Regions from separate parts of the Bacillus sp. AFS053548 genome, predicted to be linked through region 2. Evidence: riboswitches for the same ligand, from Rfam matches in the RefSeq annotation. Region 2 holds a riboswitch; the other holds the start of a gene.
The links. A riboswitch is a leader RNA that binds a small molecule or an ion and turns the genes downstream of it on or off. The one in region 2 is predicted to bind FMN.
Positions count from the first base shown of each region.

Region 1 (8,679 bases), on a different contig from region 2:
ATTAAGCCAGCGAATAAAGCAACTAGTCCGCCAGTTACCCAAGTACTTGTTACAGGTACTGCAGTTTTCTTGTTAACTTTTGATAATTTACCTGGTAATAAACCGTCTTTACTGATTGCATAGAATAGACGAGTTTGTCCAAACATCATTACGATTAATACAGTTGTAATACCGATGATTGCGCCAAGTGAAATGAAACCAGCAGCCCAATCTTGGTGAATAAATGCTAGTGCAAAAGCAACAGGGTCTTTAACACCTAATTGATCAAACGGAACGATCCCAGTAAGAATTAATGAAACGACAATATATAAGATTGTACAAATTGTTAAAGCTGTAATAATACCGATTGGTAAGTTACGTTGAGGATTTTTAACTTCCTCAGCTGCAGTTGATACTGCGTCAAATCCAAAGTATGCGAATACTACTACTGCAGCACCAGCTGTTACACCATGGAATCCCATTGGCATAAATGGAGTCCAGTTATGCGGTTGAACGTACCAAACACCAACTACGATGAAAAGTGCTACTACTGCTAATTTTACAATTACCATGATCGTGTTAAGTTTTGCTGATTCTTTAACACCTCTAGTAAGAATGAACGTAACAATTAAAACAATGATTACTGCCGGTAAATCAATAAAAGTATGTTTAGATGGATCAAATGCACTTGTTAAAGCTGTTGGAAGGTTTACTCCAAAACCATGTAATAAACTTTGGAAATATCCAGACCATCCACTTGCTACTGCTGAAGATGCAAGTCCATACTCTAGTACCATATCCCAACCTAATATCCAAGCAATGACTTCACCAAAAGCAACATAACTATAAGTGTAAGCACTACCAGCCTCTGGAATCATAGATGCAAATTCAGAGTAACAAAGTGCAGCGAATGTACAAGCTAAACCTGCGATAATAAATGAAAGAATAAGTGCTGGACCAGCGTAATCAGCAGCTGCTACACCAGTTAAAACGAATATACCTGTACCGATGATGGCACCGATACCTAACATTGTAAGATCAAACGCCCCTAGAACTTGTTTAAGTGAACTAGGCGAACTACTTGAAACGGATTTTTTTCGAAATAAATTCATATGAGCCTCCTCTAATCCTATTTTATTAGTTTTTTAATCTTCTATTTAGAAAGTTTAATATTTTCTAATTTTACCTTAAAAAATAGAAAATTCTGACAATTAGCTGCGAAGTAATTTAATATATTGTCGGTTTAAGTGATTTTTATGATAACACACTTATAAAAATATTCAAAGAATTTTTCGACTTTTTTTTCAATTTTTTAAAAAATATGTAGTAAATTCGACATATTACTGAGTACCTATTTGTTCAGTTAAAATGAACTAAATGGCGTTTGTATCATAAGTAACAACGAACCTCTAAAAACTTCATATTTCTTAAGGTTGCAATTGTAATCAAACTAAATAATTAAATTTTTGTGTTTTTTCATCAAAAATGAAATAAACCTCCTTAATAGAGGTTTATTTTTGGGTCTTTTTTATCATTTAATGTTCTTTTAAGTGACTTAATGATACTTCTTTATCATTTTGTGGTTGATCAAGAGGATAAATTCTTGCTGTACCCTCATTTTTATTAACATGCTGAATATAAACAGGTACTCCATCGCAAGTTACATTAATCATACCAGGTGCAGCTACGATTTCTAATGCTCTTTCAGTATCCATTATAATACCTCCTTTAATAACTAACCTATTTTATTATTTACATAGCAAAGTTAGAGTATTCATGGAAAATAGGAGCTTTTTTAAAGGATTATGTAAAATAAGACAGGGAGGTAAATTGTTGGAGCAATTGTTTTAAGTTTTGCCTGCATTACTTAACTCGTTTCTTTTCTTGTTGTATGATAGCAAAGAAAGCGAAAAATAAAATTGAACTACACATAAATAGTAAACAAAGTAAGCCAAAAAGTATTTGCATATTCGTACCTCCTTTTTATTATGAGAACAGCGTAAAGTATGGAACTAGTTTCAGAGCAAGAAAAAGTTTAGAAAAGGTGAGAAAATGTCTAATATTAAAGAAATTGCGAGGATTGCTGGCGTTTCGGTTACAACAGTCTCACGAGTTTTAAATGATGAACCATATGTTAGTCAGGAAAAAAGAAAAGCAGTCTTAAATGCAATTGAGCTAACTAATTATCAACGAAATCAAAATGCAGTCAATTTAAGTAAAGGAAAAACGAATCTAATTGGTGTAGTTATTCCGTTCTCGCATCATCCGTACTTTGGATTGCTAATTGATGGAATCGCAAATGAGGCGATAAAAAATAATTATAAGCTCGTACTATTTCAATCAAATTATGAAGAGAAGAGAGAAATAGAAGCATTAGAGATGCTACAGCACAAACAAATAGACTCACTCATTATTTGTTCTAGAATTTGTTCGATTGAAATGATTGAAGAGTATAAGCAATATGGACAGATCATATTATTTGAAGATACGAGAACTACAGAAGTTTCTTCAACCTTTATTGATCATTACAATAGCTTCATGATTGCATTAGAATATTTATATAAAAAAGGCCATCAAAAAATTGGTTATTGTATTGGTCGTAGAACAGGAATGAATAGTAAGCAAAGAGAGGCTGCCTATATTGATTTTCATAAGAAATATAATGAGCCAATAATTAGCAACTTCGTATTTGACAATTGTTATTATTTCGAAGATGGTGAAAAAGTTGTCCAATCTTTGTTAAATTTACAAGAGAGACCAACAGCTTTGTTAGTAACAAGTGATCAAGTAGCTGCGGGTGTACAAACATTCTGTAATGATCATGGGATAGCTATTCCTCAAGATTTAGCGATAATAGGGTTCGATAATCAACCTATTGCAAAAGTAATGAAGTTAACAACAGTCGAAATTCCATTAAGGGAAGTAGGTAGAAAACTTTTTATTCAAGCGATTAATTCTGAAATTACACAAGAAGAAATTTCGTTTAAATTAATCGAGCGGCAGACTGTATAATAAAAAAGCTAGTTGGGAACTAGCTTTTTTTCATGTCGTTGAATGGTGAAGTGCAAATAAAAAAGCTGAAACTACAATTAAATCAGGTGAAGTGCAAATAAAAAAGCACAATCTGCAAATAAATTTGCCAAATCTACAAATAAAAAAGTCATATCTGCAATAAAAATCAGCATAACTGCAAATAAAGTCTCGAAATATGATGGTATAGAGTAAATGCATCAAAAAAATAGAAGAAATAACAATAAAATGGACTGAGAAACAACTAAAACTAAACAAAATCCACTGGAAACCATATAAATACACAAAAAATTTTCAAGGATTAGTTTGAATATTTTTCAAAAAAATTTAATCAATAAAGTTAAATTATGTGTCCGGACTTTTCCCTAAGCTTATAACTTCAAAGTAAAAACTAATTAGAATCTAGATTTAAATAGACTGATTCCATAAAGGTGACTGTTCCCTAACAACTTCCATAAATTTTCTAGCAGCACGGGATTGCCATCTGTTTTTATGCCAAGACATGATCGTAGATACACTTCCTAAATTTGTATCCCAATTTATGACTTTTAGTTTTTGTTGCTGCATTTCATTTTGAACTGCTACGAGTGGGAGTATGGATATACCAAGTCCACACATAACACATTGTTTAATTGCCTCAACACTCCAAAATTCCATTCCAGTCTCAGTTGCGATTCCTTTACTTCTTAAAAATGCTTCAAAATAATCACGATAACTACCTTGTTCTGTGAGAATTATATTTTCATTCGCATTTAGTGTAAACGATGAAAGTGTTCTAGTATCAGAAGATGGAGGTAGCAAAATGACAAGTGGTTCTTCAATTAATGTTTCCGTATACAAATCAGAATCCGTTAATGGAGCCTGTAGGAAGAAGCCAATATCCAGATCACCTCGACGCAATTCATCTTGTAATTCCCAACAAGAACCAGATTTCATCATAATATTTACTTTCGGGTTTTGTGATCGAAATGCTTGGATAATTTGTGGAAGACGATAGATCGTTAAAGATTCTGGAGCGCCAATTTTTAACGTAGATACCTCTTCATTTTCCATTTGGAATACATCTTTTGCTTTTGTATAGAGCTGAATCATTTCGATTGCGTGAACTAAAAAGTTCTCACCGACCTCGGTCAGATGAACCTTTTTACCTAAGCGGTCAAATAAAGGTACTCCTAGCTCTTGCTCAAGTGCTTGTATATGTGCAGTAACTGTAGATTGTGCATATCCGAGATGGACAGCAGCTCTAGAGAACCCGCCCATATCCACAATTGACTTAAACGTAATTAAATGTCGGATTTCCATAATTGCCTCCTAACTATCGGATTTTCCGATAGTTTATATCGTAACTATTCATTTTACCGATGTTAGATTGGTTCATATAATTAAATTATACGAGATTACAATTTGTTTCAATAACTATTGGAGGGATATGAATGAGGAATCGAAAAATTGGTTTTCTTTTGCTCAGCGGGTTAATGATTGGACCTATTTTAGGTTCGGGAATTATCATTTTACCACCTGCAGTGTATGAAACTGCTGGAAATTATGCTATTTTTGCTTGGGTTCTTATGCTTGGTTTAAGTTTAATATTTGCACTAATGTTCGGTAAGCTAAGTTTGTTGATTCCAGGAGATTCTGGAGTACCATTGGCAGTTGAACGTGCATTTGGTACACAAATAAAAAACCTTTCAGCTATTTTCTTTTTACTTGCAGTTTGTTTTGGACCAATTGCAGTTACAGGTACGGCAGGGCATTACTTACAACTACTGACGAATCAAAGCTTCTTCAATGAAAAGTGGCTAGCTTTAGGAATACTATGTTTTGTTTATATCATTTTAACTAGAAACATTGCCGATGTTGGAAAATTTGCCTTTTTTATGTCTAGTTTCATTGTAGTGACACTTATAGTTGGCAGTATTCATACATTATTTACAGTTGATGGGAGCTTTACTTTATCGAGTCCAATAACTGTTTCTGATTTTGGAGAAAGTTTACTTTTATTATTTTGGGCATTAATCGGGTGGGAGGTCATCGGTAGCTATTCTTTAGAAGTAAAAACTCCAGAACGAACAATTCCTAGAGCAGTCGTCTTAAGTTTCTCGATTATAGCAATAGTAAGTCTAACAGTTGCATTTGCTTTCCAGTGGATTCATTCTAAAAATGGAAATATGATGGATCAATCATTAGCACCGTTACTTCAGAGTTTATTTGGAAGTTGGTCAACGCCTATTATTTCATCAATTACAATTGCTCTTTGTATTAGTACAGTTCTCCTAGTAATAGGAGCAGTATCAAGGCTAATCGCCGATCAAGCCAAAAACGGTTTATTACCTTCATGGCTTTCTTTTAAAAATAAAAATAATGTGGCAACTCGATCATTATTTAGTTTGTTTGGCATTCACATAATTGTATTTATACTTTATTTTAATGACTTCCTAAGCATTCAAACACTTGTAGCAATTGCAAATGCATTTTTCCTATGCAACGCTTTACTAGGAGTATTGGCATGTTTGCGATTATTTGATTCCATATTTTTTAAAATTGGTTCATGTATTCTAGCAATTTGCTTTTTAGGAATACTCTTATTTTCTTCACCGGTCATTTTAATATTGATCATATTAGTTTCAGTGTACTTTATTTGGCTACAAAAAAGAGATTCAAAACACCATGAAAAAATTCTACAAGTTGGAAATGAATAATGGATCAGAAAGGAAACTTCTATTAAAAGAAGTTTCTTTTTTTGAAACTAATTTTTTTATAATAATTACCCATACTGTATAATTACTATTATTTTTCCTAAAAGAATATTTATTAAAATTTCGCACCTTTTTATCAGTTTGGTATAAGATGAAGCTGTTTATTTCGATTTTATTATTGGCTTTTTTAGTGCGAATGAAGGGTCTTTTATTATTTTAGAATTATATATTATTTTGTAGTTAATAGGCTTATTTATTTATTTTTCTGATATAAAGGAAAGCGCCTTTATAATTAAATTTTTAAGTATTCTAGGAGCTTTGTTAAGAAGAGTACATTACCCTTTGGTTTAAATAAACAATATGATGATAAAATGAAAAAATCTTATTTTATACAAATGAAATAAAGAATTCAAATGTGTTATTAATTTAGCTAAATTAATATAATTTCGGAATCCATAAGTTGACTTTCTATATTAATTATAGAACTCAATATTTTCTAAAATTACTTTAATATTAATATTTATACATTTTTGTATTGGTTGCAAAAAAAATACATATTGCAAGATGATTAAACTTATTAAAATAAAAATAAAATTTTCCAACTAAATAGAGTGTGAAATTTTCCATATTTTATAAGGTTTTTTTACTTTAATTTTCTTTTCTATTAGATCATTTTAAAAGAAATAGAATCTTAAAATCTTTACATTCAAATAATTGCTAGTTATAATGAAACCAAATTTGATAATTAGTGTCCTTCGGGGTCGGGTGAAATTCCCAACCGGCGGTGTTGTATATTTTTATACTAAGCCCGTGAGCTTCATATAGATATTTTATATGTTGCTGATCTAGTTAGAATCTAGAGCCGACAGTATAGTCTGGATGGGAGAAGGATGGAGTGCATATATGGTATGGTTATTTGTTTTTTCAAAAATACTATCCGTATAGGCTTAGTTCGTTGTGTATATTTTGTTTGCACAACAATAGACGCGTTATAGTACTGTCTTTAAATAGGCTCATTTTGTACTAGCGTTTATTTAAGTATGCTTCCTTTTTTAAACATCTATTGCCCCTTAGGAGTTTTCTAAGGGGCTTTTCACTTTTTCAAATTAATTTGAATTAGAAGGTGTGATAAGGTGGACCAACTATTTATGAAATTACAGATGGATCTTACAAAGTCATTTAATATGCTTTTTCGAAATGAGGTGAAAAAACTTGTTTACTGGAATCGTTGAGGAAATAGGAACAGTAAAAAATATTGTAAAAAAAGGTAATACTTTATTGCTAACAATTGGCGCATCAATCATTTTAGAGGATGTTCATTTAGGAGATAGTATCTCTGTAAATGGAGTGTGTTTAACCGTTACGGATTTTACTAAAAATGAATTTTCTGTTGATGTCATGCCTGAAACATTTCAAGCATCCAATCTAAGTACTTTAGTTTCTAGCCAGAAAGTAAATTTAGAGCGGGCAATGGCTGCAAAGGGACGGTTTGGTGGTCATATTGTATCGGGCCATATTGATGGTACAGGTAAAATTGTATCTGTAAAAGCAATGGAAAACGCAGTAATGTATAAAATTAATATTCCAAGTCAGTTTGCTAAGTATTGCCTACAAAAAGGCAGTATAACGATTGATGGTACAAGTTTAACAATATTTGAAGTTGAAACTGATATTGTAATAATCTCTTTAATTCCTCATACCCGCTCACATACGATCTTAGGCAGTAAAAAAACGGGAGACGTTGTTAATATTGAGTTTGATTTATTAGGTAAGTATGTTGAAAAAATGCTTGGTATGAATGAGACGAAAAAAAGTTCTGCAATAACAACTTCATTTTTATCTCAAAATGGCTATATATAAAGGAGTAAGATCATGTTCTCTAAAATAGAAGAAGCAATTGAAGACTTGAAAAATGGAAAAATTATTATTGTTTGTGATGATGAAGATCGAGAGAATGAAGGAGATTTTGTTGTTATCGGAGAATTTGCGACTCCTGAAAATATAAATTTTATGGCAACTCATGGTCGCGGATTAATTTGTGCGCCTGTTTCTGAAGAAATAGCCAAAAAATTAGATTTATATGAAATGGTAGCAAAAAATACAGATTCTCATGGAACGGCCTTTACGGTAAGTATCGATCATATCGATTCTACTACTGGTATATCGGCATTTGAGCGTTCACATACTGTTTTACAAATGTTAAATGATGAATCAACTGGAGCAGATTTTAGAAGACCTGGGCATATGTTTCCTTTAGTCGCTAAAAACGGAGGAGTTATTGAGAGACCGGGGCATACTGAAGCGGCAGTAGATTTAGCTCGAATGGCTGGATCGAAAGAAGTTGGTGTCATTTGTGAGATTATGAATGACGATGGAACGATGGCAAGAGTACCAAATCTAATTCAAATCGCAAATAAATTTAATTTAAAAATGATTACAATTAAAGATTTAATTCATTATAGACAAGAAACTGAACAACTTGTAAAAAGAGAAGTTGAAATTAAATTACCAACAGATTTTGGTGATTTTAAAATGATTGGTTATACAAATCAGATTGATGGTAAAGAACATATTGCGATTGTAAAAGGTAAAGTTGACGATGGTGAACCAGTACTTGTACGTATTCATTCGGAATGTTTAACAGGTGATGTATTTGGCTCATGTCGTTGTGATTGTGGACCTCAGTTGCAATCAACATTATCGATGATTGAAAAAGCAGGCAAAGGCGTAATTGTTTATATGCGACAAGAAGGTAGAGGGATTGGCTTACTTAATAAGTTAAGAGCATATAAGTTACAGGAAGAAGGCTTTGATACTGTTGAAGCAAATCTAAACTTAGGATTTGATTCAGATTTAAGAGATTATGCAATAAGTGCTCAAATTATTAAAGATTTAGGTATTGTGAGTATAGATTTAGTAACTAATAATCCAGTTAAAATAGATGCGCTAAAATCTCACGGAATACAGATAAATA
Region 1 covers NZ_NUHI01000034.1:38,262-46,940, forward strand. Annotated here, with positions in the region: gene bcaP (branched-chain amino acid transporter BcaP) at 1-1,091, opposite strand, end outside; gene CN946_RS17980 (H-type small acid-soluble spore protein) at 1,515-1,694, opposite strand; gene CN946_RS17985 (LacI family DNA-binding transcriptional regulator) at 2,032-2,991, shown strand; gene CN946_RS17990 (LysR family transcriptional regulator) at 3,418-4,311, opposite strand; gene CN946_RS17995 (APC family permease) at 4,443-5,708, shown strand; FMN riboswitch at 6,453-6,600, shown strand; gene ribE (riboflavin synthase) at 6,918-7,565, shown strand; gene CN946_RS18005 (bifunctional 3,4-dihydroxy-2-butanone-4-phosphate synthase/GTP cyclohydrolase II) at 7,578-8,679, shown strand, end outside.
Region 1: linked by a shared signal. The riboswitch ahead of ribE (riboflavin synthase) and the one ahead of CN946_RS04650 (ECF transporter S component) in region 2 are both predicted to bind FMN.

Region 2 (8,679 bases):
ACTGATTTTACTTCATTCTAAAAAACCAATTTATCTATTTCTTTTTTTTATTATACAAAAACTAGTAGAAATTGAAAAATTTTAAACAACAAAAAAACTTATATCCATTGATACAAAATGGACATAAGTTTTTAATTTTGGATGAAATATGGTTTAATCGTTCCAAAAAGTCTATTTTCGTATACGCAAAATAATATCATTTATCAATATTTAGTAACAAGAAATGGGAAAAACGGATTAACAATATTAGTGTTTAACGATAGAGTTTTCTAATTCATTCGTAACAGATACTATTCTTAGACCAAGCTCTTCAAATTTACGTAAAATTTTATCGATATTTTTATTATCATCTATTTTTAAGACAATTCTTCTTAATAAATGATCTTTTGAATCAAAAGTTACAAGCGAAATTATATTAACCCTAAAATGGTGAAGATAATCAAGTAATCTTGCTAATTGCCCTTCCTTCTCCATACTAGTCATTGAAATTCTTATTCCTCGACAGTCTTTTCCTAGTACTTCTTGAAAAATCTCAATTACATCATATCTTATAACTAGTCCAACAAAATTTCTCTCATCATCAACTACCGCAATTGATGGATATTTTTTTAGCGAATTCATTGTATCTTCATATGGCTCATCCGTTTTAACACAGATTGTTTGATGAGTAGCAATTTCACCTACTTTTAGATTCTTAACGTATTCTTCTTTTCGTAATTCACTAAAAAAGCATCTTTTAAAAATCTCTGCTTGTGAAATCATTCCAACATATTTATTTCCCGATAATACAGGAACACTATCAATTTGTTTTTCCAATAAAAGATTAATTGCACACTCTATAGTTTCATTAGATTGGATCGTAATAACTTGGTGGTTTTGAAGCATTCGATGTTTTGCTAACATACTTTAACACTCCCTTTCCCTCTATTTATAACATAGATAGGAAGGATTCGATCAAAGCGAATTTGTCTAGATTTCGAATTTCAATTCCCTACATAACATTATTTATCCACATCAACATTTAATGGGATTTTTAATATCTGGCCGGGCGTTACTTCGATCCCATTTAAATGATTTGCATCTTGAATAATTTCTTCGCCATCACGATTACCATAATATTTCATTGAAATAGTAAATAATGTTTCTCCTTTTTGAACTTCGTGATTAATCTCTTCCACTCCGACAGTTTCACTTGAATCTGTTTGGGGTTTTACTACCTTTTTTATCTCATTTTTGATTGGAGTTTTTTTCTGAGATTTATTCTTTTTTTGTTTTTTTAAATGATCGGTAGCAGCTAATTCAACTTTTTCAAATTTATTTGAAGGTATGATTAAACTTCCTTTTTCAGTAAAAATTTTATCGTATTTACTATGTACAAACTTCACTACTCCAAATGGTAGCATGATAAAGATTATGACCAAAGCAGTGATTAAAGGATATTTTATTTTCCACCAAGGTCTTCGTTGATCCTCTTTTATTTTCATTGTTTCACTTCTTGGTGGTAGATTTAACAAATCAACTGCTTTATTTTGATCATTTATTTTCTTATTTTTAAATTTCTTACTTTTTTTCTTTCGACTTAAGTCAGCTATACTATTAGTCTGAAGCTCATTTTTCATTCTTTGTCTTCACTTTCCAAACTTAATTTCATATACATCCCTAAAACATAATCTAAGATAAAATGTGCGATAAATACAATAACAATATTATTTGTTTTCAAATATAAGTAACCTAAGAAAAAACTTTCAATTAATACGATTGTAAGTAAAATCGGTTTTTTCACATATCGAAAATGAACTAAAGCGAATACAACTGATGCAATAATTAGTCCAAATTTAGCTTGAATAAAACCTCTAAAAAATAATTCTTCTGATAATGCGATTAAAATACAAAGTATTGTCATTTCAGGAACTGAAAGTGACGTAAAGAATCTTTTATTAAATCCACCATCATCCAACAAACGCTCCGGAATCGTATAATTTAATAAAATATTAAATAGGATGAGAGAAAATCCAGCACCGAATCCATATAAATATGTTTTATAACTTTTAAATAAATGTAAATCATCTATAAATTTTTCTGTACCAATAAAAAAAGCAATACATAAAATAGCGATTACTAAAATGATTAACTGCGTACCATATACGCTTTTCTTCAAATAGTTAACTGGAATTTCTTGACGGTTTAATTCGCTTTCCATATAGATTCCTCACAGCCCCAATTTATTTCTTAATTCTTGTTCCCATGAAAGTACGTTAGTATTTTCATATTTATCGTGATCATTTGAACAATACTCTTCAAAAGATATACCACAAATATTACAGCAATTTATTGGTCTCTGTCCTAACATTTCATCAAAAAGTAAAAGATATTTTTCTCGATAACAAGTGGATGAAGATAGAAAATCGATCATCGCTTTAAGTTTTAAATATTTTACTTTTTTCCGCTCCGAAATTAACACTTTAATCGATTCTAATAAGTCATTATTTATTTTTTCTATCTGCAAGTTTTCATCTACGATTACATTAAACTTAACCATTTCAGAATGAAGCGTTGTCCACTGTATTTCACTAAATTGAAAAACTGCTCTCCAATTAGACACTAGCGTTTCAGTCAATTTGAACGGATTTTCTTCCAATCTTTTTAAATACGCTAGAAAAGACTCAACTTGATTTACAGAAAGGATTTCGTCATCAATTAACCTTAGTGGTAATTCATGATCTTCTTCACAAACTATTAGTATTGCTATACTTGGCTCACCATCTCGGCCGGCTCGTCCAATTTCTTGAAGATAATTCTCGATATTTGAAGGATACTGATAATGAATTACAAACCTTACATTTGGCTTATTTATCCCCATACCAAAAGCACTTGTACAAACTATGATATCTATTTGATTTTGAATAAATTGTTGTTGAATTAAAATTCTTTGTTCATGTTCCATTCCACCATGATAATAAGCGACTTTGCATTTAAATTTTTCACTTATGGTATGTGAAATTTTCTCGCAAGTAGCTCTTGTACCACAATAAACGATGCCTGGACCTGTTAATTTAGAAAGATGGTCGGTTAATGACCTGAGCTTTCCTGTTTCCGAATCTACTTTTTCGACTTGAATAGCTATATTCTCTCTATTAACTGAATTGATATATTTTTGAACATGTTTTAACTGTAAAGTTTCGATTATTTCTTCCCGTACATTTTTGCTAGCTGTAGCGGTTAAAGCTAAAACCGTCGGATTATTTAACTTCCGCTTTATTTCCCCTAAAGTTTTATATTCTGGTCTAAAATCATGCCCCCACTGTGATATACAATGTGCTTCATCAACAACAAATAACGAGATCTTAGACACAGAAAGCTTTTGAATCAAAAATTGATTTTGTAACATTTCAGGCGATACAAAAATAAACTTATAGCTGCTAATATTATTAAATAAATATTTTTTTTGCTCAAAACTTCTAAAGCTATTTAGTGCAATTACTCGTTTATCTCCAAATGCTTTAATCTGCTCTACTTGATCCTCCATAAGGGAAAGTAATGGTGAAACGATTACTACAACGCCTGGCAATAGTAGGCCTGTTAATTGATATAATAATGATTTCCCCCCACCTGTGGGGAGCATTGCTAAAACATCCTTCGAGTTTAACAAGTCATTAATAATTTCTTTTTGGTTATTTCGAAAACTTGAATAACCGAATTTTTCGTATAGAACTTTATTTAGGTCCATGTAAATCACCCATTCTTGCTAGAGTAATACGAATTTGAAAATATGTTACCTCATTTAATAAAGCTTCTTTAATAATTTTTAATTTCCTTGTATTTAGTTCAATAATTTTATTTTTTATTAAAGTAAATTGATTTGTTGTAATAAATTGATTTATTGGAAATAATTTATCACCTAATACACACTCAACTATATGATCCTCTATTGTACTAATCTTTAAATTACGAATCACCGCTATTTCTTGAATTGTTTTACCATCAGAAAATAATCGCTTTGTTTCAATAGAGGTATTCGTAATATTAGTACTTTTATCTCCATAAATAAATTTACTTAATAAAGGATAATTATTGTTAGGTTGAACTAAAATAGTGATCATATGATGCAAAGTATTAATCGAATTGAGATAAATTTTTTCAACACTCACTTTGTGTTCTGATGCAATTTGTTCAAAAGTCATGCCATAAGCATTTGCTCCAGACAATCGTTTCACAAATAGTAATGCGTCTTCATCACTTATATTTTCTAAAATAGTATGCAATTCTTTGTAAAATTGATTAACTAGTTCGTTTTTATTCCCATTATAATTTAGAATCTCATTTTTTACCCATTCTTGTATTTCTTGGTCTTGTATAACTGCCCTAAAATATTTTAAATTCATATTCAGATTGGAAACTGTTTGAAAAAACAATGAAAATCTTTTCCAAAATATCTTTTGAATACTAGAAAACCTTAGTCCGTTTATATATGTAAATTCCATAAACTGTAATTTTTGATTTGCTAGATAAGCTTGACCATTTTTATTTAACAAATAGATGTTCTTATTTTCAGACTGACCTATATACCCCTTAACCTCTAACCCATTTATAATTTCTTGCATATTCTGAAGAGTAAGGAAATGAAAAAGTCCGAAAAATGATGTGACTTGATAAAAATGAGAATCTTGAATAATTTGAGCACTTTGTTTACCTTTTAATAAATACATTATACCTTGGATCGTTCGTTCACCATTATATCGATTAACTAAAAAAAGGATGATTTCTTCCAATGTAGATAGCTTAAACATCATAAACCTCTCAAATAAAATTATTCCATTAATATATTTAAATATTTTTTCGAATAATAATTAGTAGTACAAAAATATTTGTGCATTTTTTCTAAATTGTTTTTATTTCTTCTAGCTTATCATATGTATCAATAACCAAACCATTTTAAACATATAAAAATCATTATTTATTTTATTTGGGATTTCATCATTTCTCGTTTTTTTGAAAACCTTGTACAATTATATTGAAAAGTTTTGGAAACCGTTTTAAAATGTTTACAGGTACATTACAAAAATAGTATCTGTAACAAAAACAGGGAATAATTTGGGAGGTCAATACAATGGCAAAATATACAATCGTTGATAAAGACACTTGTATCGCATGTGGCGCTTGTGGCGCAGCTGCACCTGATATCTATGACTATGATGATGAAGGGATCGCATACGTTACTCTAGATGATAACCAAGGAATCGTTGAAATTCCAGACGTTTTAGTTGATGACATGATGGATGCATTTGAAGGATGCCCAACAGATTCAATCAAAGTTGCTGACGAATCATTCGATGGCGACGCTTTAAAATTCGAATAGTAAAAACTGCGGCGAAGATATTTCGTCGCTTTTTTTATTTTTTCAAATAAAAAAAACACGAGCGTTACGGATAGCTCGTGTTCTTTAATAGGCGCCTTGATTACTTCATTAAGAAAGAAAAATATGTCATAGAAACATCCCGTTTTGTCTTCTGCTTTGATCCTCAATATTTTTTGAATTAGATCAAAATATACATAGGTCAGGGTGCCAAAGTATTATGATGGAGCTAATTATTTCCTTAATTTACATATTCAGAATTATCTAACAACTTGCTATAATAAATAAAACATCAAGAGAGGATGAACAGCATGGAACAGATGACAGTTACCGAGAAAAAGACGTTTTTAAACAAATTTTTAGAAAAAAAACAGGTAAAAAAAGACATCGAATTGATTTTACAATTTCTCCTTGCTGTTGATGATGTACTAACAAATATCTCGTTTGTAGATGATGCAAAGAGTACACCAAATGGCATTGTAATTAATTTTCGAAAGGATGACTACTCACACCCTCAGGTTTCGTATTACGAAAATAGTAAGAGGTTTGATCTGTCGTCGGAATCGGTTTACCATAAACTTCGATTACATGGAAAGGAAATACCGTTTTATCTTGAGTTGATATTTGATGTGATGCCGATCGAGTACGCTTTGATCTTAGATACTAATCCGTTTTCGACAACTTCCATTGATCCAAGCGAAGAAGTGCAAGCAGAAATCGATGCGTTTCTTTCATCACTTGTAGCACAAACATCACAAAAACTTCTGCTTTGTCAAATCGACAAAGCACTTGATGAACGCAATGAACAACTGTTTCTTTTTCTAACTTCTCAGCTAAAAAATTAACAAATAAACCATCTATCATTCGATAGATGGTTCTCTTTTTTACGAAATAGTTTTTTCTCGTAAACAAAATAAATATGGTTTACAAGATTCGAACCGATCTTCTTTTACTGCTTTTCGTTCGAATAGAGGTACATAAAACAAAAAAGGGTCTACCAAAATTTAGTAGACACTTTCATTTATTTATACGTTATGCACATTTATTCTTTGAGTTAACCAAACCTTTAATTTAGGGTAGATCACTAAGAATAAGATCATGATTAATAAACCTTTAATTGCATTAAATGGCATAATTGATGCAACAATTACTTCATTTGGTAGCTTAAAATTCATGAAATGTGCATATGCAGGTAATAACACAAAATAATTTAAAAGACTTAATATTCCAGTCATCACTACAGTACCGACGATCAATCCAAGAGTTAACCCTTTTACTGAACGGTATTTTCTAAAGAAATACGACGCAGGTAAAATGTATAATACACCCGCACTAAAATTAGCAAATTCTCCAATTGGTACACCCGTCATACTACCATTAATAACATAATGTAGGATGTTTTTTATTAACTCTATTCCTATTCCTGCTACAGGACCAAAAACAATTGCTCCGATTAATGCTGGTACGTCACTAAAATCAATTGTAAGCCATACTGGAAATGCAGGAAGTGGAAAGTACAGCATCATGAGTACATAAGAAATACTGCTAAGCATTGCCACTATCACCATTTTATTTACTTTGTTGCGTTGTTGCATATTACCTCTCTCCTTTTTCCCGATCATATCAAGAAAAATGAAAGGTTCGCTTAAGTTACGTTATTATTTGCACATATTATCATAAGTCCGAAATAAAAAAGAAAAATAGTATAAAATTATGCAAATAAAATAAAATCCCCTATTTTAATTTTCAAAATAGGGGAGAATTTTCAGCACGCCAAATAAGCGTTCAAAAAGAAGAAATTTTTGAACTTGCGAACCTCCATCTTCTCCCATCCAGACTATACTGTCGGCTCTAGAATCGCACTAGATCCTGCCAAAAAAATCAGGCTCGCGGGCTTATAAGCAATGCTTAATTACCGCCGGTGGGGAATTTCGCCCCGCCCCGAAGATAGATCGTTTATTAAATTACAGTTTAATGTTACTAAAATAAATACAGTTTGTAAATAAAAATCTCCTACTAATCATTTAAAGCATTCATTAGGTTTTCTTGACAAAAATTTACCAACAAATCATCATTTTGATCGTTCGCATATAACAACAGCACAACTGTTGTAAAGACGGCTCTAAACTGTGCTAGTTTTTTTGACGCTTCTGATACATTACCATAAATCTCAAAAAACTTCCCTCTCATATCGCTCGGAATTAGACTATAAATAATTGATAAATCTAATTCACGATGACCAATATGAGCATCACCCCAATCAATAATTCCTTTAAGTTGGTTTTGCTCATTAACAATCATATTCTTAAAATGCAAATCACCATGAACAAGAACTAATGGTGTCTCACTTTTAATTTCAACTAGGCTTTCAATATAATGATTAATTTTCTGTTCATCTTGAATTAGTTTCTTCTGTATTGCCTGTTGTATATATTTTTTAGCCTGAGGTTTCCGAAAGTTTATATCTAATCTCTTCAACTCATCATACGGTAAATCAATATCCTTTAACTCATCGAAATTTATTGAATGCAAATTTTTCAAGAAATTCGCGATTGGTTCAATCATAAAAATTCTTTCTGTTCTATTTAAATTAATTGGAGGCTTTCCTGCAATAAAATTATATCCTAAAAATGGCCAAGGAAATAATTCAGTTGGTTTTCCATCGAGTATCGGTACCGTTGTTTTCAATTCAAAATGATTAAATATAATTGGGAGTAATTGTCTTTCAACATTTAAAATTGCTACAGCTATTTCTCTTCGCGGAAATCTTAATAAAATTTCATCATTTAAACAAAAAACAGTATTATCAAATCCTTCACCAATTTTTTTTATAGCGTTTATTTTTATTTCAGGGAATTGAATCTTTACAATTTCTTTCGCTAATTCAGCTCCCATTACAATTGCTGGATCCCATATATTAGTCATTTTTTTCTCCTTAAAATCAAAAATAGAACTTCACATTTAAATGTACTTTACCAAATTTATTAGTAAATTACATTTATAATGAAGTTCTAAACCAATCGGTGCTTTCAACACTAAATATTAAACTTTTAAGTCAAAATAAACGGCTAAGGATTTGAAACAATTTTTAATTCATGAAAATTTTTATCTAAGATTATATCCTTTAATTTCTCTCGATTTCCTCCGATAAATAAAAGTCCAATCGTTAAAACGAACACAACAATCAACAAACATCTCCTAAGAAAATCAAACATTATTTGCCTCCTCCCCCTGATAAATGTGGAATGTGTTTAGTCAGTCAAATAACTCGTGGACTGACACTAGTAATACAGAAAAAAAATAGACTAAGCGCATAAATCATTTCA
Region 2 covers NZ_NUHI01000006.1:165,804-174,482, reverse strand. Annotated here, with positions in the region: gene CN946_RS04685 (CBS domain-containing protein) at 247-903, opposite strand; gene CN946_RS04680 (LysM peptidoglycan-binding domain-containing protein) at 1,002-1,619, opposite strand; gene CN946_RS04675 (CPBP family intramembrane glutamic endopeptidase) at 1,616-2,200, opposite strand; gene CN946_RS04670 (RecQ family ATP-dependent DNA helicase) at 2,210-3,727, opposite strand; gene CN946_RS04665 (YpbB family protein) at 3,714-4,787, opposite strand; gene CN946_RS04660 (ferredoxin) at 5,108-5,356, shown strand; gene CN946_RS04655 (YpiB family protein) at 5,665-6,198, shown strand; gene CN946_RS04650 (ECF transporter S component) at 6,379-6,948, opposite strand; FMN riboswitch at 7,170-7,306, opposite strand; gene CN946_RS04645 (phosphotransferase) at 7,370-8,278, opposite strand; gene CN946_RS23305 (hypothetical protein) at 8,422-8,568, opposite strand.